One region of the Kribbella lupini genome, then DNA from elsewhere that is predicted to be linked to it. Evidence: riboswitches for the same ligand, from Rfam matches in the RefSeq annotation. Region 1 holds a riboswitch; each other region holds the start of a gene.
The links. A riboswitch is a leader RNA that binds a small molecule or an ion and turns the genes downstream of it on or off. The one in region 1 is predicted to bind glycine.

Region 1 (6,922 bases):
ACCTGCTGGAAGGTGCTCACAGTTCACCGCCGTGCTTGGCCGCGTAGTCCTCGGCCGACAGCAGCGGGCCGCCCTCGGTGGCGTTCACCTTGAACAGCCACACGCCGTACGGGTCCTCGTTGATCGCCGCGGGGTCGTCGGCGACCGCGGGGTTCACCTCGGTGATCTCGCCGGACACCGGGGAGTACAGGTCGGAGACGGACTTGGTGGACTCCACCTCACCACAGGTCTCGCCCGCGGTGACGGTGCTGCCGACCTCGGGCAGTTCGACGTAGACGATGTCACCGAGGGCGTCGGTCGCGATCGCGGAGATCCCGACCGCGACCGTCCCGGCCTGCTCGCGGGCGACCCACTCGTGCTCGTCGGAGTACTGCAGTCCAGCCTTGACTGTTGGCATGGTGGGTCCTCACTTCTGGCGCTGGTAGAAGGGCAGAGCGGTCACTTCGAACGGCTCGGGCTTGCCGCGCAGGTCGACGTGCAGTGCGGTCCCCGGCTCGGCGTGCTCGGCGTCGACGTAGGCCAGAGCGACCGGTACGCCGAGCGTGGGGCTGGGCTGGCCGGAGGTGATTTCACCGACCACGACGCCGTCCTTGAGGACCGGGTAGTGGCTGCGCGGCGACCGCCGGCCGGTGCCGGTCAGGCCGACGAGCTTGCGGGCCGAGCCCACTTCCTTGCTATTGGCAAAGACTGTCTTGCGGTGGGCAAGGGCTTCCTTGCCGACGAACTGTTCCTTGCTCAGTGCAACGACTCCGCCGAGACCGGCCGCGAACGGGTCGCCGTCGCGGGAGAGTTCGTTGCCGTACAGCGGCATCCCGGCCTCCAGCCGGAGCGAGTCACGAGCGGCCAGACCGCACGGCGTCAGCTCGCCGTCCACGGCGGCGGCCTCGATGGCGCGCCAGACGTCGGTGGCGTCGTCGTTCGCGACGAAGATCTCGAAGCCGTCCTCGCCGGTGTAGCCGGTCCGCGCGACCAGCAGGTCCAGGTCGGTCACGGTGATCTCGACGGCCGCGTAGTACTTGAGCGTGGTCAGGAGCTCCTGCTGCCCGGCCGGGATCAGCCGGAGCAGGATCGCCTCGGCCTTCGGGCCCTGGACGGCGATCAGCGAGGTCCGTGCCGAGGCGTCGTCGACGGTGACGTCGAATTCCTTCGCCCGCTCGTGCAGCGCGGCGACGACGACCTCGGCGTTCCCGGCGTTCGGGACGACCAGGAACGCGTCCGGCCGGCGGTAGGTGATCAGGTCGTCGATCACGCCACCGTCCTCGGCGCAGATCAGCGAGTACTTCGCCCTGCCGACCGCCATCGCGGAGATCTTGCCGACCAGCGCGTGGTCGAGGAACGCCGCGGCGTCCGGGCCGGTCACCCAGACCTCACCCATGTGGGACAGGTCGAAGAGCCCGGCCGAGCGTCGTACGGCGTGGTGCTCGGCCAGCTCGGAGCGGTACTTGAGCGGCATCTGCCAGCCGCCGAAGTCGGTGAAGCTCGCGCCGAGCCGTTCGTGCTCGGCGCGCAGGGCCGTGTACTTGGGTGAACCCGCCATGAGGAACTCCAGAATCCAGGTGGCACGCGCCACGAGATCGGGGTTCCTCCCCGCTCTGTATGGGACCTGAGAGTTTCCGCGCGCCCGTCGTCCAGGGCCTCGCTTGCACCGTCGGTGAGCCGGACGTCCGGCTGCTTTCCAGAGTTGCCTGACCGCGGCGGTACGGGGGCCTGAGAGATTCCCGGGGAGGATTTGCTCCTACGGCACCTGCACGGCGGCAGGGTTCTCCCGCCGCGGATCAACAGCGTGTTCAGTTGTCGGTCGCACCTTAAGCGGGCTGCGCCCGGGCGCGCAAGGCGGGTCTCAGGCGAGCGTCAGGCCGAAGCCGGGGCGGTCGGGGACGGTCAGGTTGCCGTCTGCCCAGCGGTAGGCGCTCGTGTCGACGCCGTCCGTCGTACCGGGCACGCCCTCGACGGTCGGGACGTTGCCGAGACCCGCGGCCAGCTGTGCGGCGTACAGGGTCTTGAGCGGGAGTCCCCAGGCGTGTGGCGACGCCTGGCAGGCGATCCTGGGCATCACCTCGCGCCAGCTGGTCAGGCCGAACGACACCACGTCCATCAGCAGCACGTCGATGTCACCGTTGGCCGCTATCTCCAACAACGGCTCCAGGTCGGGGTTGGACTCGCCCTCGGCGATCAGCGTCTGCGAGCCCTGCAGGTGCTTCTTGAGCCGCGCGAGGTCGTCCGCGTCGTCCAGGAACGGCTCCTCGACCCAGTACAGGTCGCAGTCGGCGACCGCTTCGAGGTACTCGATGAACCCGTCGCAGTCGTACCCGTCGTTCGCGTCCACCAGAATCCGGTGCTTCGGGTACGCCGCCCGCACGGCCCGCGTCACCTCGATGTCCCGCGCGTCGCCGGCCGCCCGGTCCATCCAGCGGTTCCCGCGTCCGATCTTCAGCTTGAACGCGCGGTACCCGGCCGCGTCGTCGGCCGCACAGTGCGCCAGTACGGCGTCCACGCCGCCCGCGTCGTCGAGGTCGGCGAAGTAGATCGCGCCGTCGTAGATCGGAATCGTCGTGCTCCCGCGCCCGCCGAGCAGCGCGTGCACCGGCAGGTCCAGGATCTGTCCCGCGAGGTCGTGCAGCGCGAAGTCCAGTCCGCGCAGCCCGGGCTCGGTCACTCCCGTCGCCGGATCGATCAACTCCCCGACCGACCGCCCGACCACCTCCTCGGGAACCGGCCCGGCAGCGAGCCCCCAGCCGGTCTTCCCGGTGTCGGTGTGCAGGATTACGACGTCGTCGACGCCACCGTTCCCATGGCTCCCGAGCCGGGCGTTCCGCCCGACGGTCCGCGGATACCGGGACTGGATTGTCGAGTGTTCCACCCGGTGGACGAAGTGGCGGTCCAACGTCATCTGGACTCCTCAGCGTGGGGTTCCCTGCCTAGTCTGCGACGGTCGCGGCCCGCGCAAACCTCGCGGGCCCCGCTCTGGGTACTCATTTCGCCATGGAGACGTGAGTCACACCGCGGCCGTGTCACACCTGGGTGGGTGCGTGTGTCTGAGGGGTAACAGACGAAATCACCTGGAGGATCCTGATGGACGCCCGTATCGACCTTCACAGCAACGCACTGGCCGGTCAGGTCTTGAAGTACGTGAACTCCGCCGGCAAGGCGCTCAGCGGGTCGAGCCTGCCGATGGCGACGCAGGAGCTGGTGAAGCTGCGCGCCAGCCAGATCAACGGCTGCGGCTTCTGCACCGACATGCACTTCAAGGACGCCGTCGCCGCCGGCGAGACCCCGCAGCGGCTCAACCTCGTCGCGGCCTGGCGCGAGGCGACCGTCTTCACCGAGGCCGAGCGCGCCGCCCTCGAACTGGCCGAGGAAGGCACCCGCATCGCCGACGCCGCCGGCGGCGTCCCCGACGAGGTCTGGGCCAACGCCGCCAAGCACTACACCGAGGACGAGCTGGTCGCGCTGATCTCGGTGATCGCCATCATCAACACCTACAACCGCATCAACGTCATCGTCCAGCAGCCCGCCGGGGCCTACGAGCCGGGCATGTTCGGCTGATCCAGTACGCCGGTACGCCGGTTCGCCGGCCGCTGGTTGCTGGCACCACGGTCCGCGGGTGTTCCGGGCACCCGCGGACCGTTGACGTACCCACCCAGCGGCGTGTGCCCGGCACGAGACCGGGCCGGCGCCCGCGCCGGTCGTCTCGCCGTGGCCGAAGGCCACAGGCGGTTCGGGGCGGCCTGCTCCCCTATCCCCTTCACTCACGCACGAGCCTGGTCGGGGTGGTTCAGGTGGTGGGGATGGTGAAGTTGATCAGCGGGCCGTCGCGGTCGGCCGGAGCGGTGGGCCAGCGGCGGCGGATGAGGCGGAGGGTTCGGTCGTTGGCGGCGCTGACGACGAGGAGGAGTTGCCGGGCACCGGCGGCGTGGGCGTGGGCGCCGGCGAGGTCCAGCATGCGGGTGCCGAGGCCGCGGCCCTGGTACGGGTCGGCGACGATCGCCGCGAGCTCGGCGGTCGGGGTGCCGGTGGCGCCGTACACCCAGGCCCACATGGCGTGCGCGACGAGGTGATCGTTGCGCTCGGCAACCCAGGACTGGCCGGAGGAGCTCAGCAGCGGTTCGATCACGGCGGCGCGGGGTGGATGGCCGACGGCGGTCTGGAAGCGGAAGTACAGGCTCAGTTCGGAGAGGCCGTCGAGCATCGCGGAGAGCTTGCAGCGGTCGCCCGCGACCGCCCGCCGGATCAGGAAGTCGTCGGTACGGCGGGTGACCGGGGCGGGCACTACCAGCTGAGTCTGCTTCACGGATTCAGGGTGCGGGGCTTGGCTGAGTCTGTCAAGTGGACTTATCGTGGGACCATGAGCGAGCAGGAGACGATGCCCGAGGCGCTGCGGTGGTCGACGGCGAACTGCACGATCTCGCGGACGATGGAGATCCTCGGCGAGAAGTGGACGTTCCACGTCCTGCGTGAGGTGTTCGTCGGGCTGCGCCGGTTCGAGGACATCCGGGCCCGGACCGAGATCCCCCGCCAGGTGCTCACCGACCGCCTGGCGCGCCTGATCGACCGCGGCCTGCTGCGCCGCGTCCCGTACCGGCTCCCCGGGCAGCGCGAGCGGTACGAGTACCGCCTGACCCAGGCCGGCCTCGACCTCTACCCGGTGATGGTCGCCCTGGTCCAGTGGGGCGACGAGCACCTGCCGCTCGACGACGGCCCGCCGCTCATCGCCCGTCACCGCGGCTGCGGCGAGGAGGTCACCGTCAGCATGCACTGCGCCGCCGGCCACACCCCCGAGCCCCGCGAGGTCGCCTTCACCCCCGGCCCGTCGGCCCAGGTCCGCGTCATCGACTAGCCGTACGTCGCGCAACTCAGCCCGCACCCCGCCGCACCCGGCAGTCACCCGATGCGCTGGAGTGCCTTCTCGCGGCGGACGGCGACCGACGAACCGGACTCCCGGCGCGCCATCCGGCGCAGCAGCACCGGCGCGAAAAGCAAGCCGACCACTCCCCACGCACCGAGCACCGCCACAGTCTCCACAGACCGCCAGGACTCGCCCACCTCCACCACAACGGTTGCGTCAGGCAACAACGCCGACCGGGTCCCGAGCCCCAGCCAGTAGATCGGCGACACCTGCGCGACCACCTGCACCCACCCCGGCAGAGCCGTCAGCGGGTAGAAGATCCCCGAGATCGCGATCATCCCCAGCACCGGCAGCTGCACCAGCCCCTGCGCCCGCGCGCTGGGGAACGCCGATCCCAGCATCGCTCCGATCGGCAACGTCGCGACCAGCCCGAGCAACAAGACGCCCGCCAGCGCGAGCAACGACAACGGCGTGAAGACCAGCCCGTCCACCAGGAACATCGCCGGCACGAAGAGAATCGCCAGATCCGCGATCAGGCCACCGGCGACCGAGATCACCTTCCCTACCAAGTACGCCTGTACGCCGTACGGCGTCGCCTTCGCGCGCAGGAGGGTGCCGTCCTCGCGGTCGGCGGTGAGCTGCTGGCTCATGCTGACCATGCCCATCGCGGCGTTCATCCCGAGGATGCTCGGCAGCGCCAGCGTGCCCAGTAGGATCCCGGTCCCCGCGAACTCCCGGTCGCGCAGGAAGAACAGCGCCACCAGCATCAGCAGCGGCCACAGGAAGTGGCTGACCAGATCACCGCCGTTGCTGAACGACTGCCGCAGCTCGATCACCCCACGCGCCCATCCCAACCGCCACGCCTGCATCGATCCCCTCCCGACAGCGCCGGATCCACGCCACGCCTTCATCGGTCGCCTCCCACCAGCGCCAGGTACGCGTCCTCCAGCCGAGCCCGCCGGACTTCCAGATCGCTCACCGCCTCGCCGTACCGGGTGAACAGCTCGCGGGCGAACGCCGTCGACTCCCCCGTCAGTTCCACGTACGCCGTACCGCCGACCCGCCAGCGGACCTCGTCGCGGCCGGCGATCTGGCGGGTCAGCTCGTCCGGCGTCCCGCTCGCCAGAACCCGGCCGTCGGCGAGGACCAGGATCCGGTCGGCCAGCTTGCTCGCCTCGTCGAGATCGTGCGTCGTGAGCAGGATCGTCGTCCGCAGCTCGGTCGCGAGCCGCCGGACCAGCGCGTGGAAGGCGTGCCGCGCGACTGGGTCGAAGCCCGTCGTCGGTTCGTCGAGGAACAGCAGCTCCGGCCGGCCAACGATGCCGATGGCAACATCCAGCCGGCGCCGCTGACCGCCGGACAGCGTCTTGAGCTTCTGGTCCGCGCGATCGGCCAGCCCGACCAGCTCGATCAGCTCGTCGGTGTCCCACGGGTCTTCGTAGTACCGGCCGAGATGCGCGAGCAGTTCGCGAACCCGCCACTTGCCGTGGTCGCGCCAGGACTGTAGGAGGACGCCGAGCTTGGCGCGCCAGACCTCGTCGCCGTGGGCCGGATCGGTTCCCAGGACAGCGACCGTCCCGGCCGAGCGGATCCGGAAGCCTTCGAGGATCTCGATCGTGGTCGTCTTGCCCGCGCCGTTCGGTCCGAGCAGCGCGAGCACCTCGCCGGCCCCGGCCGTGAAGCTCACGTCCTGCAGCACGTCGGTGGCGCCGTAGCGCATCCGCAGCCCACGCACGTCGATCGTTTCCATAGTCGTGAACGTAGATTGCATTCAGCGCTCCGGCAACCGACGAAAAGCCGCAGAAGCCTTGTTTTCCTGGAGATCAGGCGATTCAATGCAATGGCGCTGACGGTGAATGCACACCACCGTTGCAATGAGCTGACGACTAATGCACCGGGAGGAGACGCGAATGCCGGGCGACAGGCTGAGCCAGGAGGAGCGCCACGCGATCGGCGCCGGCCTGGCCGACGGTCTCGGGTACGCCGAGATCGCGCGCCGGCTCGACCGGCCGACGTCGACGGTGAGCCGCGAGATCACCCGCAACGGCGGGCCGCGCGGCTACCGCGCCGAGCACG
Region 2 (6,922 bases), on a different contig from region 1:
CGGCGCGATGGACCGCGGGTTGCGGCCGACGCCGGGCGGCCCTCCGGCCGCGCCCGTCGCGGCCGAGCCCGCCGGGCTGCCGGTGGCCGAGGACTTCGGTGCCGACCGCACCGAGCTGAAGCTGACCCGCGAGGAGCTGCGGGTCGCGGCGGGCATCACTGCCGAGCTGCTGGAGCAGCTGGAGAGTCACCAGCTGGTGGTGGCTCGGGGCAACCACTACGACGGCGACGCGATCCTGGTGGCGAAGGCGGCCGCCGAGTTCGGCCGGTACGGCGTGGAGCCGCGCCACCTGCGCCCGTTCCGGACGGCGGCCGACCGCGAGGTCGGGCTGATCGAGCAGGTCGCCGGTCCGCGCCGTGACGACAAGACCCAGGAACTGGCGGCGCTCGCCGTACGGTTGCACGCGGCACTTGTTCGGTCCCGTTTGAGCCGCTGAGGTCACCTGCCGACCCGCACGCCAGCTTGTGTGGTCCGCGCGGAGTAGGCTGAGGGTGTGCGCGAAGTCGACGTAATCGGAGTCCGGGTCGAGATGCCCTCGAGTCAGCCGATCGTGCTGCTCCGGGAGGTCGGCGGTGAGCGGTACCTGCCGATCTGGATCGGTGCGGCCGAGGCTAGCGCGATCGCGTTCGCGCAGCAGGGGATGGAACCACCTCGTCCCCTCACCCACGACATCTTCGCCGAGGTGATCCGTGTTCTGGGTCACACGCTGACCCAGGTCCGGATCGTGAACCTGACCGACGGCGTCTTCGAGGCGATCCTGGTCTTCGACGACAAGACCGAGATCTCGGCCCGTCCGTCGGACTCGATCGCGCTCGCGCTGCGGACCGGTACGCCGGTGTTCTGCGCCGAGGAGATCCTGGCCGAGGCCGGCGTTCCGGTGCCCGAGAGCGAGACCGACGAGGTCGACGAGGTGGAGGAGGAAGAGGAAGTGGAGCGCTTCCGCGAGTTCCTCGACCAGATCTCGCCGGAGGACTTCGACAAGTCCTGACCGTGCGTTACGGCCAGATTTTGGATGTCTCTGGTACAAGGCCGGGTTGGTAACGATTCGGCCCGGAGCCGCGACACGCTTTCGGCTCGGAGCGGTTGTCGTTGACCGGGTCAGGTCGGCGGCTTACCTTGAAGGAGTTGTGAGGAGTTGTAACTCCACGGATGTAGTCCGTTCCAGTCGGTACCCAGGGAGGCTCAGGCGTGACACGCACCGGCGACACTGATCTGACGGCGCAGTCGGCGTCGGAGGCACACGCCGACGCGGCTGCCGCAGCGGGGGTGCAGGGCCTGCTCTTCGACGACGACCTGCGCCCGATGCCGGAGGATGTCGGCTTCCGCGGCCCGACGGCCTGCGCGGCCGCGGGCATCACTTACCGTCAGCTCGACTACTGGGCCCGCACCGGCCTGGTGTCGCCGTCGGTCCGCCCGGCCACCGGCTCGGGCACGCAGCGGCTCTACGGCTTCCGCGACGTTCTCCTGCTCAAGGTGATCAAGCGTCTCCTCGACGCCGGCATCTCGCTGCAGCAGATCCGCACTGCGATCGCCCACCTGAGCAAGCGCGGCATCGACGACCTGACCCAGATCACGCTGATGAGCGACGGCGCCTCGGTCTACATGTGCACCTCGCCGGACGAGGTGATCGACCTGCTGGCCGGCGGCCAGGGCGTCTTCGGCATCGCCCTCGGCGGTGTCTGGCGCGAGGTCGAGGGTTCGCTGTCCGAGCTGCCGACCGAGCGCGCCGACGGCGGCGACGAGGGGTCCGGCCCGCACGCGAACGACGAGCTCGCCGCTCGCCGCCGCGCCCGGATGACCGGCTGACCTCTTCCACCTGTTGCACCGGCGCCCACTCACCCGTCCCGGGTGGGTGGGCGTTGTCGTTGCCCGCCGTACGGTGGCTGGTCCCGGAACCCGGCGGGTCGAACTGGTAGCCTCGGGGGAGCCGTACACAGCACTCGGGAGAGTCTCAGGTTCGCCTGGGCGCCGAAGGGGCAATTCCTCCCCGGAACCTCTCAGGCCCATGGACCGGGTGCCGCAGGCGACTCTGAAGCGCGTCCGCTGCGTGACAGAGGGGGAGGCCACCGGCAGACCTGTCAGCAACGGAGCCTCCAGCCATGACTGAGCAAGACATCCGCCCACAGCTTTCGGCCACTTTCGCCGACCGGCACATCGGTCCGCGGGCCGACGAGGTCGCCCGGATGGTGCAGACCCTCGGGTACGCCGACGTCGACGCGCTCGTCGACGCCGCGGTACCGGCCTCGATCCGCTCGGCCGAGCCGCTGCGGCTGCCCGAGCCGGCCTCCGAGGTCGACGCGCTGACCGAGCTCCGCCAGCTGGCCGCCCGCAACAACGTCGCCACCTCGATGATCGGTCAGGGCTACTACGGCACCTTCACCCCGTCGGTGATCGTCCGCCGCCTGGTCGAGAACCCCGCCTGGTACACCGCCTACACGCCGTACCAGCCGGAGATCTCCCAGGGCCGGCTCGAGGCGCTGCTGAACTTCCAGACCGTCGTGTCGGACCTGACCGGCCTGCCGACCGCGAACGCGTCGCTGCTCGACGAGGGCACCGCTGCGGCCGAGGCGATGACGCTGGCGCACCGGTCGAACCGAAAGTCCAAGAGCAACCGCTTCCTGGTCGACGCCGACTGCTTCGCGCAGACGATCGCCGTCGTCCAGACCCGCGCCGAGGCCCTCGGTCTCGAGGTCGTCGTCGCCGACACCACCGACGGTCTGCCGGAGGGCGACTTCTTCGGCTTCCTGGTCCAGTACCCGGGCTCCGGCGGCGTCGTCCGCGACCTGAAGCCGCTGGTCGCCGCCGCGCACGAGCGCGAGACGCTGGTCGCGGTCGCTTCCGACCTGCTCGCGCTGACGTTGCTCGAGGCACCGGGTGAGGCCGGCGCCGACATCGTCATCGGCTCGTCGCAGCGCTTCGGCGTCCCGCTGTTCTACGGCGGCCCGCACGCCGGCTTCATGTCGGTCCGCGCCGGTCTCGAGCGGTCGTTGCCCGGTCGTCTCGTCGGCGTCTCGGTCGACGCCGACGGCGCCCCGGCGTACCGGCTGGCCCTGCAGACCCGCGAGCAGCACATCCGTCGCGAGAAGGCGACCTCCAACATCTGTACGGCGCAGGTCCTGCTCGCCGTCGTCGCGTCGATGTACGCCGTGTACCACGGTCCGGACGGCCTGAAGGCGATCGCCGAGCGCGTCCACACGAACGCCGAGAGCCTGGCCGCGTCGCTGCGCGCCGGTGGCGTCGAGGTCGTGCACGAGCAGTTCTTCGACACCGTCCTGGCGCGCGTCCCCGGTCGCGCCGCCGACGTCGTCGACACCGCCCGGCAGAACGGCATCTGGCTGCGTCTCGTCGACGCGGACCACGTCGGCATCTCCTGCGACGAGAAGACCGACGCCGCCGCGCTCGGCCGGGTCTGCGGCGCGTTCGGCGTCCGGTACGACGCGTCGCTCGGCGGCGGCAACCTGTCCGAGGCCGTGGCCCGGACGTCGGAGTACCTGACCCACCCGGTCTTCAACACCCACCGCTCCGAGACCGCGATGCTGCGCTACCTGCGCAAGCTGTCCGACAAGGACTACGCGCTCGACCGCGGCATGATCCCGCTCGGCTCGTGCACGATGAAGCTGAACGCGACCACCGAGATGGAAGCGGTCACCTGGCCCGAGTTCGCCGACATGCACCCGCTGGCGCCGATCGAGGACGCGGCCGGCTACGTGAAGCTGATCGGCCAGCTGGAGCGCTGGCTGGCCGAGGTGACCGGCTACGCCAAGGTCTCGATCCAGCCGAACGCCGGTTCGCAGGGCGAGCTGGCCGGTCTGCTGGCGATCCGCGGCTACCACCGGGCCCAGGGCAACGAGGAGCGCAACGTCTGCCTGATCCCGTCCAGCGCGCACGGCACCAACGCCGCCTCCGCGGTGATGGCCGGGATGAAGGTCGTCGTTGTCAAGGGCAACGACGACGGCACGATCGACCTGGACGACCTGCGGGCCAAGGCGTCCGAGCACGCGGAGAAGCTGGCCGCGATCATGATCACCTACCCGTCCACGCACGGCGTGTACGAGGAGAGCGTCACCGAGGTCTGCCGGATCGTGCACGACCACGGCGGTCAGGTGTACGTCGACGGCGCGAACCTGAACGCCCTCCTCGGTTTGGCCAAGCCGGGCGAGTTCGGCGGCGACGTCTCGCATCTGAACCTGCACAAGACCTTCTGCATCCCGCACGGTGGTGGCGGCCCGGGCGTCGGCCCGGTCGCGGTCGCCGCGCACCTGGCGCCGTACCTGCCGAACCACCCGCTGCTGGACCAGGCCGGTCCGGACTCCGGCGTCGGCCCGATCTCGGCGGCGCCGTTCGGCTCGGCCGGCGTGCTGGCGATCTCCTGGGCCTACATCCGGATGATGGGCGCCGAAGGCCTGACCGACGCGACCAAGGCCGCCGTGCTGACCGCGAACTACGTCGCCAAGCGGCTCGAGAACGCGTTCCCGGTGCTCTACACCGGCGAGAACGGCCTGGTCGCGCACGAGTGCATCCTCGACCTGCGGCCGATGACCAAGGCCACCGGCGTCACCGTCGACGACGTCGCGAAGCGGCTGATCGACTACGGCTTCCACGCGCCGACGATGTCGTTCCCGGTCCCGGGCACGCTGATGGTCGAGCCGACCGAGTCCGAGGACCTGGGCGAGCTGGACCGCTTCATCGACGCCATGATCGCGATCAAGCACGAGGTCGACCGGGTCGCGGCAGGCGAGTGGCCGGCCGACGACAACCCGCTGGTCAACGCGCCGCACACGGCGTCCGCGGTGATCAACGACAAGTGGGAGCACGCCTACACCCGCGAGGAGGCCGCGTTCCCGCAGTCGGTCGACCGGACCACGAAGTACTGGCCGCCGGTGCGCCGGATCGACGGCGCGTACGGCGACCGCAACCTGATCTGCTCCTGCCCTTCCCCGGAGGCCTTTGAGTGACTCTTCGTTCTGACACCGCTGCCGCCTTGTACGCCGAGGTGGCAGCGGCCCAGAGTGAATGGAAGCTGCCCTCGATCACGGCCGGTGTGGTGCGTGACGGGGCGTTGGTGTGGACGGGTTCGCGTGGGCAATTCGCGACCGCCGACGGCGGGCTGCCCGGTCCGCAGCGGCAGTACCGGATCGGCTCGATCACGAAGACGCTGACCGCGGTGCTGGTGCTGCAGTGCCGCGACGACGGGCTGCTCGCGCTGAACGATGCCGTGGGCAAGCACCTGCCGGGGATCGCGTTCGGCGACCTCACGATCCGGCATCTGCTGTCGCACTCCGGTGGGATGAACGCCGAGCCCGAAGGGCCTTGGTGGGAACGCAATCCGGGCGTGTCGTTCGAGGCGCTGGCCGCGGCGATGGACGAGTCGCAGGCGGCCGGCGGACCGGATCAGCGGTACCACTACTCGAACCTCGGCTACGGGTTGCTGGGGGAGATCGTCGTGCGGTTGCGGGGCGCTTCCTGGATCGAGCTGGTCCGCGAGCGGATCCTGCTGCCGCTGGAGATGCGGCGTACGACGTACTTCCCGGAGGACCCGGCGGCCGAAGGTTTCTCGGTGCATCCGTTCACCGGGCGGCTCGCGGCCGAGCCGGCGTACGACTCGATGGCGATGGCTCCCGCCGGGCAGTTGTGGAGCACGATCGAGGACCTGGCCCGGTACGCGTGCTTCTGGATCGACCCGGTGCCCGAGGTGCTGAGCCGCGAGAGCGTCGAGGAGATGGCGACGCCCGCGTCGGCCGATCCGCGCGAGGCCTTGAACGCGGCGTACGGGCTGGGGCTGCGGTTGCAGGCCGACGACCCGTACCTGTTCGCCGGGCACACGGGCTCGATGCCCGGGTTCGTGGCCGGGCTGTTCGTCGACCGGGTGCGGCGGATCGGGGCTGTCGCGCTCGCCAACGCGACGTACGGCAAGTGTTCGTCGGTACCGCTGGACCTGATGCGGGTCACGATGGCGCACGAGCCGTGGCTCCCGCAGGAGTGGGTGCCTGAGCCCGAGTTGCCGCAGGGCGAGGACCTGCTCGGTCACTGGTACTGGGGGAACACCCCCGTCACCATGTCGGTCAGCGGTTGCATCCTCCAACTGTCCGGTGCACTCACGTGCCGCTTCTCGCCGCTCGGTCCCGACCTCTACGAGGGCCGCGACGGCTACTTCGCCGGCGAGAAACTGCGGGTGGTCCGCGCCCCCGACGGCTCGATCACCGAGCTGAACATCGCCACCTTCGTCCTCACGCGGTCGCCGTACGGGCGTTGACGCCAGGGTGAGGCTCACCACTGCTGGTGCAGTGCAGTTGACACAGTGTGCCGGAGAAGAAGTAAGTTAGGCCTGCCTTAGTAAGGCTTGCCTTACTCAACAACTTCTCCTGGAGTCGCTGGATGTCGCAGCAAGTGGGTCTCGCACCGTTGAGCTCATCGGTCCGGCCGCCGCACAGCCCGCACGCCGTGCGGTGGCCGTTGGCGTCCACGGTCGTGGATCGAGAGCGCGGACCGTTGCCGGCGGGGCTGCCCGCGGACGTGTTGCGGCGGACGGCGCAACTGCTCGGAGAGCCACGGGTGCCGTCGACGGGAGTCGGCGAGTCCGCGGCGCTGGACCTGATCGCCGGGCTGCTGGACCGCGACGGGATCGATCTCAGTCACCCGCACGCGGCGGCGCACCTGCAACCGCCGGTGCTGCAGGTGGCGGTGGACGCCGACCGGCTGGCCTCGGCGAGCAACGCGTCGATGGACACCTACGACTCCGGCCCGGCGACGCTGGCGATCGAGCAGTGGGTGGTTCGGGCGCTCGCGGGGATGGCCGGGTTCGGTCCGGCGGCGGACGGCGTCCTGACGCCGGGCGGCTCGATCTCCAACCTGCTGGCGATGCTGATCGCGCGGGACAGCGCGGCGGCCGCGGCGGGTCTCGACGTACGGCGCGACGGCGTGT
Region 3 (6,922 bases), on a different contig from region 1:
GACCTGACCGGCGCGATCGCTCCGCTCGGACGCTTCGGCCTGAAGTTCGGTACGACGCTGCCCGACGTCGGCCCCGAGCCGGCCGACCAGCGCCCGTCGAACGGCGACGTCCTGCTCCGCTCCGGAGCCCGCGGCTCCGGCCGCCTCCAGGTGACGAACGGAACGACCGAGGACGTCGCGATCGCGATCGTCACCGACGGCAAGCCCCCGAGCAAGCCGCACCTGCTGGTCTACGTGCAGGCCAAGAAGACCGCCACCATCAACCGCATCGGCGGCAAGTACCACGTCTACTTCAAGAGCGGCACCGACTGGAACCCCAAGCGCCGCCAGTTCAGCGCCGGCTGCAGCTTCTCCAAGTTCGACGAGGGCTTCGGCCGCAACGAAGGCTGGAAGATCGACCTCCAGCCCACCCTCCTCGGCAACGCCTCCACCAGCGACGTGGACGCGTTCTAGGCGAGGGTCTGCAGGCCGATCACCGAGAGGAGTTTGAGTTTCTCGGCGGCTTCGGAGTTGGGTGGGGCGGTGTAGACGACGATGCGCAGGTCGCTGCCGGGGACGGTCAGGACGTCGCAGTCGAGGACGATCGGGCCCAGGTCAGGGTGTTCGACGGTCTTGTGGTCGGAGCCGTGGAAGGCGATCTGGTGGTTGTCCCAGGCGGTGGCGAACTCGGGGCTGACCGCGCGCAGGTCGGCGACGAACTGGTGCAGGTCGGGGTCCTTGGGATAGCGGGTGACGGCGGCGCGCAGGTCGGTGACCATCGCGAGCTTGAACCGCTCGGCTTGCTCCGGGGTCTGCCGGACCCGGCCATGGCCGGTGACGTACGTGCCGTCGGCCGACCGGCGGTCCACAGCGCCCGCGCGGCCCGTGAAGTACAGCCAGATGATGTTGCGCTCCCGGGGGCGCAGCCCGGACGGGTCGCCGAGCATCGCGGCCCACAGGGAGTTCCAGCTGATCATCGTCCAGGACGCGTCGGCCACGCTCAGCGGTGCGCCGTCGAGCTGGTCCACCAGGCGCTGGACACCAGGCGGGATGTACGTCGAGATCCGCCCGGGCGCCGGCGGCGCCTGACCGGCCAGCACGAACAGGTGATCCCGCTCGGCGTCGCCGAGCCGCAGCGCCCGGGCCAGCGAGGTCAGGACCTGGGCCGACGGCGACGAGGACCGCCCCTGCTCGAGCCGTACGACATAGTCGACCGACAGCCCGGCCAGCTGGGCGAGCTCCTCGCGCCGCAGTCCGGGCGCCCGGCGTACGCCGTTCACGGGCAGGCCGGCCTCGGCCGGGGTCACCCGGTCGCGCCAGGCGTGCAGGGTCTTGCCGAGTTCGGACACCTCTCCAGTATTGCGGCCCGGCGCCGCGACAGCCTGGTACTGCCGTTCCCCAGGCTGTTCCGGGTACTGCCTGACCTCGCCGTGACCGGCCAGAGTCGTTGCCATGACCATCACACTGATCACCGGGGCCAACAAGAGCCTCGGCTTCCAGACCGCCCGCGAACTAGTTGCCCTCGGCCACATCGTGTACGTCGGGGCGCGCGACCTCGAGAAGGGCCGCAAGGCCGCCGCCGACCTCGGCGCGCAGACCGTCCAGCTCGACGTCACCGACGCCGACTCCATCCGCGCCGCCGCGCGGCAGATCGAGGCCGAGCAGGGCCGGCTCGACGTGCTCGTGAACAACGCCGGCATCCCCGGGCACCTGAACGCCGCCGGCATCCCTGGCGACCCGTCCACGGCGACGGAGGTGACTGCCGAGACGCTCCGGACGGTCTTCGAGACCAACGTCTTCGGCGCCGCGCAGGTACTGCACGAGTTCCTGCCCCTGCTGACCAGGAGCGAGCACCCAGTCGTGGTGAACGTCAGCAGCGGACTCGGTTCGATCGCGGGCGTGCCCCGCGCCGGTGAGTCGGCGATCCCGTCGTGGATCCCGGTCCCGGGCTACGCGGCGTCGAAGGCCGCGCTCAACATGCTCACCGCACAGTTCGCGTACCTGCTGCCGGACCTGCGGATCAACACCGTCGACCCGGGCTTCACCGCCACCGACTTCAACGGCCACAGCGGCACGCAGACGGTCGAGGAGGGCGCGGCGATCATCGTCCAGGCGGCCACGGTCACCAAGGACGGCCCGACCGGCCAGTACCTGAGCATCCACGGCCCGGTCGCCTGGTAGTCGGTACGCCGTCCGCCCGTATGAGGTCCTGGCGGGACGCAGCCGTCGACCACAGCCGGCGGCGGCTACGGCACCAGCGCGTCGAGCCAGCCGAGCAGCCCCTCGACCAGCCCCGGATCCGAAGGGTGGTCCGTGACCGGCGGCGTACCCGTCGGGCTCGGCGAAGGCGATGACGACGGCGAAGGTGGCGAGGACGGCGACGGCGCGGGCGTCCCCGCAGGCGGCTCGGTCGGCCCAGGCGTCGGCAGCACCGGCGGCCGGGCCGTGATCGTCGGCAGCACCCGGCGCGTCGGGTCCTCCGCCGTACCGGTCGTCGCAACACCCGGCGTCGGACGCCCCGCCGAGTCCCCGGCACGGCTGTCCGACTGGGCGTCGCCGCGACCGACCCCGAGCGACTCCGTCGAGAGCACCGGCGTCGGCGTCACCGCCGGCCGTGGATCCCCCTCGACGCGGGGGTAGCTCTGGTCGGCCGGGTCGACGATCGGCAGGCCCGCGACCGGCGTGGCCGCGTCGGAGTCGCCTGCGCCGGGCAGCGGCAGCAGACCCACGACGGCCAGGGCGGCGTACAGGCCGATGGGCAGGGCGATGCAGGCGGCGGTACGGCGAACCCTCTTGCTCCTCAGCGGGGTCCGGCGCGGTGCTGCCTGTTCTTCCTCGGAGAACAGACTCACAGTTCCGGCACAGTAGCGGGTTTTCACACGTTTCAAACAGGTCTTGGAACGATATTCACCGGAATCTCAACGCGCCACGACGCCGAGCGACCAGGCGGTGACCGTGTCAGCCTCTAGCCATGACAAATCTCCTGCTGCACGGACTCGGCGCGACCCGCCGGGTCTGGGACGGCTGGTCCGGTGCCCTCGCCCCCGACCTGCCCGGTCACGGCACGGCCGATCCACTCGACAGCTACAGCTTCGAGTCGATCACCGCCGCCGTCGCCCACGACCTGCCCACCGAGCTGACCACGGTCGTCGGCCACTCACTCGGCGGCGTGATCGCCCTCGAGCTCGCCAGCGGCCGGTACGGCGTACAGGTGGACCGCGTGATCGCGCTCGGCGTGAAGGTCACCTGGTCCGACGAGGACCTGGCCCGAACCGCCGCGCTCGCCGCCAAGCCGGCCGCCTGGTTCGACACCCGCGAGGCCGCCGCCGAGCGCTACCTGAAGGTCGCAGGACTCCAGGGCCTGGTCGATCCGGCAAGCGACGCCGTCGGCCACGGCCTGCTGCGGATGGACGGCCGGTGGCGCCTCGCCCTCGACAACAAGGCGTTCGGCGTCGGCGCGCCCAACCTGCCCCGCCTGCTGCGCGAGGCCCAGGCGGACGTCGTCCTGGCGCGTGGTGAGCTCGACCCGATGAACACCGACACCGAGTACGCCGACCTGCACGACCGCGTCGTCACGCTGCCGGGCCTGGGCCACAACGCCCACGTACAGGACCCGTCAGCACTCGATCACGTTGACGGCCAGGCCGCCTCGTGACGTCTCCTTGTACTTGATCTTCATGTCGGCGCCGGTCTCGCGCATCGTCTTGATCACCTTGTCCAGCGTGACCACGTGCACCCCGTCCCCGTGCATCGCCATCCGGGCCGCGTTGATCGCCTTCACCGAGGCCATCGCGTTCCGCTCGATGCACGGGATCTGGACCAGCCCGCCGACCGGGTCGCAGGTCAGGCCGAGGTTGTGCTCCATCGCGATCTCGGCCGCGTTCTCGACCTGCTCCGGTGTCCCGCCGAGCACCTCGCACAGCCCGGCCGCGGCCATCGAGCAGGCCGAACCGACCTCACCCTGGCAGCCGACCTCGGCGCCGGAGATCGACGCGTTCTCCTTGTAGAGCACGCCGATCGCCCCGGCCGCCAGCAGGAACCGCACGACGCCGTCCTCGGTCGCGCCCGGGACGAACCGGCGGTAGTAGTGCAGGACGGCGGGAATGATGCCCGCGGCACCGTTCGTCGGCGCGGTGACGATCCGGCCGCCGGAGGCGTTCTGCTCGTTCACCGCGAGCGCGAACAGGTTCACCCAGTCCATCACCTTGAGCGGGTCGACCGACCACTTGTCGCCGCTCAGCTTCTGGTGCAGGCCGTGCGCCCGCCGCGGGACCTTCAGACCGCCGGGCAGGACGCCCTCGGTCTCGCAGCCCTCGTCCACGCAGTCCTGCATCACCTGCCAGATGTGCAGCAGGCCCTCGCGGATCTCCGGCTCGGTGCGCCAGGCCAGCTCGTTGGCGAGCATCACCTCGCTGATCGGCAGGCCGGACTCGCGGCAACGGTCGAGCAGCTCGGCGCCGGACAGGAACGGGTACTTCAGCGGGGTCCGGTCGGGCACGATCCGGTCGCCGGCCGCCGCGTCCTCGTCGACGACGAAGCCGCCGCCGACCGAGTAGTAGGTGCGCTCACGCAGTACGGCGCCGTCGGCGTCGCGGGCGACGAAGGTCATCCCGTTCGGGTGGTACGGCAGCGCCTTGCGGCGGTGCATCACCAGCTGGGTGTTCTCGTCGAACGGGATCTCGTGCTCGCCGGCCAGCCGCAGGATCTTGGCCGCGCGGATCGCCTCGACACGGCCCTCGACCGCGCGGGTGTCGACGGTCTCGGGGTCCTCGCCCTCGAGCCCGAGCATGACCGCCTTGTTGCTGCCGTGCCCGTGCCCGGTCGCGCCGAGCGAGCCGAACAGCTGCGACTCGACAGCCGTCGTACGGGTGAGCAGGCCGTCGGCGGCGAGGCCGACGGCGAAGGTCCGGGCCGCGCGCATCGGGCCCACGGTGTGGGAGCTCGACGGGCCGATCCCGATACTGAACAGGTCGAAAACGCTGATCGCCATCTGGAGGTTCCTTCCGGTCGTCGTTGACCGATCGGTGTGCCTCCCCGCTCTGTCAGGCGTGCTGCCTTCCAGAGGTGCCTCGCCCGTGCGGTGAGGGTGCCTGAGAGATTCTTGGGGAGAGTTGCTCCTACGGCGCCCGGGTCGGGCCCGGGTCTCTCCCGCACGGGTTCATGCGGCGTGTGCTGCTGACGGTCGCGACGGTACGGCGGACCCGCGGCCCTCGTCAATCCGGCGGTGCACTCCACAGAGGGAGAGCGTTCCCCCGCACGGGGGATCCCTCGGAAGCACCACCACCACAAGCTGAAGACATGACGACGAGCACGCATCCGCACGACCACGCACCGGGTGAGGCGACGACGCCGCGGTGGATGCGCTGGGCGCCTCTCGCCTCAGCCGGGTGGGCGGCGGCGTACGGGCTGGTGCGGTTCTGGTTCGCCACTGGGCATGCACCGGACTGGGAGTTGCCCGGGAGCGATCTGATGATCTCCTACTGGCTCTCGCTCGCGTTCTGCGTGCTGAGCGGGGTCCTGGTCGTGCTGCCGGTGTCGCGGGTGACCATAGGGCTCACCTGGGCAGCAGCCGCCGGCTGGGTCGCCGTGTGCGGCTTCGCGCTGCTCGACGTCGTCGCCGCCGTACTGCCCGGCCTCGGCATCCCCTTCGACCCACTCGGTCTACTCAGCCGGGTCGGCGGCCTCACCGGCGCAGGCCTTCTCGCGGCGACCGCTCTGGCCAGGCAACGACAGCTCGACCCGTCCTGCCTGCGCTGCAGCGGCAGCCGTCGACCGGTGACGTCCACACCCCACTGGGCCATCGCCGGAGCAGCCGTCGCCGCAGCAGGCTGCCTCATCCGCCTGGCCGCTCAGGCGGTCGTCGGCTTCGGCAGCACGCCGTACGACGCACGCTCGGCGGTGATCCTCTTCGAGACCGGTTTCCTGCTCGCAGGCCTCCTGCTCCCGCTCCTACTGGTCACCCGCGCCGGCCGGATCTTCCCGCGCTGGATGCTGCTGCTCCCCGGCGGCGGACTCGGCGCCGGCATCACGGCGTACTTCGGCGTCGGACTGCTCCAGATGTTCGCAGCCGTGCTGCGGCACGAGCCGATCTTCGGGGACATCGACCTGCCCGAGGCGTTCTTCTGGGTCGCCGTACCGGCCTACGTGCTCTGGGGCGCGGGACTGCTCACGGCGACGTGCGGCTACTACCTCCGGACGCGCCGACCCTGCCGCGGCTGCGGCCGGTGAATCAGCCGAGGCGGTTGGTGCGGGCCGCCCACAGCTCGAAGAACCAGGTGAACAACGGGGGAACGCTTGCCGCCAGCGCGAGCAGCGTGGTCGTCCAGGTCCAGCGCAGCGGCGTGCGGACGACCACGACGGTCAGCACGTAGGCGACGAAGATCCCGCCGTGGATCGGCCCGAAGATCTGGACGCCGATCTCGTTGTCCGACAGCACGTACTTGAACAGCATGCCGATCAGCAGCCCGGTCCAGGAGATCGCCTCGGCGATCGCCACCACCCGGAACCAGGTCGCGTGCTTCGAACCAGCCGGCGCGTCCACGGCTGCAACAGTCTCGGTCATCAGATCAGTGACCCTAACAAGTCCGCCCAACCCGCTCCCGGGTTCCCTCCGGGTCCGCACCGGATGCCGGTCAGGGTCGGGGCGGCGAAAGATCGTCTCAATGAAGAGACCGATTGTTTGGTGTGCGGCCGCGGCCGCAGTACTCGCGACGTTGACCGTCCCGGCGGCCGCTGCGGCGCCGTCCGTCGACTGGGCGGCCTGCCAACCCGAGCCTGGTGACACCCCGGAGGACATCGCCCTCCTCCCCGGCTCGGAGTGCGCCACTCTGACCGTGCCGATCAACTGGGACGACCCGGCCGAAGGCACGTTCGAGTTGGCAGTGGCCCGGCGGAAGGCCCAAGGACAACGCCAAGGCGTGCTGGTGTTCGGTCCCGGTGGTCC

Region 2: it holds a riboswitch for glycine, as region 1 does, so the genes downstream of both, gcvP (aminomethyl-transferring glycine dehydrogenase) here and gcvT (glycine cleavage system aminomethyltransferase GcvT) in region 1, are expected to answer to the same signal.
Region 3: it holds a riboswitch for glycine, as region 1 does, so the genes downstream of both, ABD235_RS35865 (L-serine ammonia-lyase) here and gcvT (glycine cleavage system aminomethyltransferase GcvT) in region 1, are expected to answer to the same signal.

What each region holds. Positions count from the first base shown of each region.
Region 1 is NZ_BAAANC010000002.1:143,302-150,223, forward strand. It holds gene glyA (serine hydroxymethyltransferase) at 1-20, opposite strand, end outside; gene gcvH (glycine cleavage system protein GcvH) at 17-397, opposite strand; gene gcvT (glycine cleavage system aminomethyltransferase GcvT) at 407-1,537, opposite strand; glycine riboswitch at 1,583-1,685, opposite strand; glycine riboswitch at 1,686-1,778, opposite strand; gene ABD235_RS13820 (mandelate racemase/muconate lactonizing enzyme family protein) at 1,841-2,890, opposite strand; gene ABD235_RS13825 (carboxymuconolactone decarboxylase family protein) at 3,073-3,546, shown strand; gene ABD235_RS13830 (GNAT family N-acetyltransferase) at 3,776-4,291, opposite strand; gene ABD235_RS13835 (winged helix-turn-helix transcriptional regulator) at 4,346-4,837, shown strand; gene ABD235_RS13840 (ABC transporter permease) at 4,882-5,715, opposite strand; gene ABD235_RS13845 (ABC transporter ATP-binding protein) at 5,754-6,596, opposite strand; gene ABD235_RS13850 (GbsR/MarR family transcriptional regulator) at 6,757-6,922, shown strand, end outside.
Region 2 is NZ_BAAANC010000001.1:1,247,506-1,254,427, forward strand. It holds gene ftsR (transcriptional regulator FtsR) at 1-436, shown strand, start outside; gene ABD235_RS05655 (bifunctional nuclease family protein) at 494-988, shown strand; gene ABD235_RS05660 (MerR family transcriptional regulator) at 1,189-1,806, shown strand; glycine riboswitch at 1,932-2,023, shown strand; gene gcvP (aminomethyl-transferring glycine dehydrogenase) at 2,100-4,955, shown strand; gene ABD235_RS05670 (serine hydrolase domain-containing protein) at 4,952-6,253, shown strand; gene ABD235_RS05675 (pyridoxal phosphate-dependent decarboxylase family protein) at 6,553-6,922, shown strand, end outside.
Region 3 is NZ_BAAANC010000004.1:587,011-593,932, forward strand. It holds gene ABD235_RS35840 (hypothetical protein) at 1-453, shown strand, start outside; gene ABD235_RS35845 (helix-turn-helix transcriptional regulator) at 450-1,433, opposite strand; gene ABD235_RS35850 (SDR family NAD(P)-dependent oxidoreductase) at 1,432-2,160, shown strand; gene ABD235_RS35855 (hypothetical protein) at 2,226-2,831, opposite strand; gene ABD235_RS35860 (alpha/beta fold hydrolase) at 2,951-3,634, shown strand; gene ABD235_RS35865 (L-serine ammonia-lyase) at 3,596-4,969, opposite strand; glycine riboswitch at 5,048-5,140, opposite strand; gene ABD235_RS35870 (hypothetical protein) at 5,278-6,207, shown strand; gene ABD235_RS35875 (DUF3817 domain-containing protein) at 6,209-6,541, opposite strand; partial or broken gene ABD235_RS35880 (alpha/beta fold hydrolase) at 6,642-6,922, shown strand, end outside.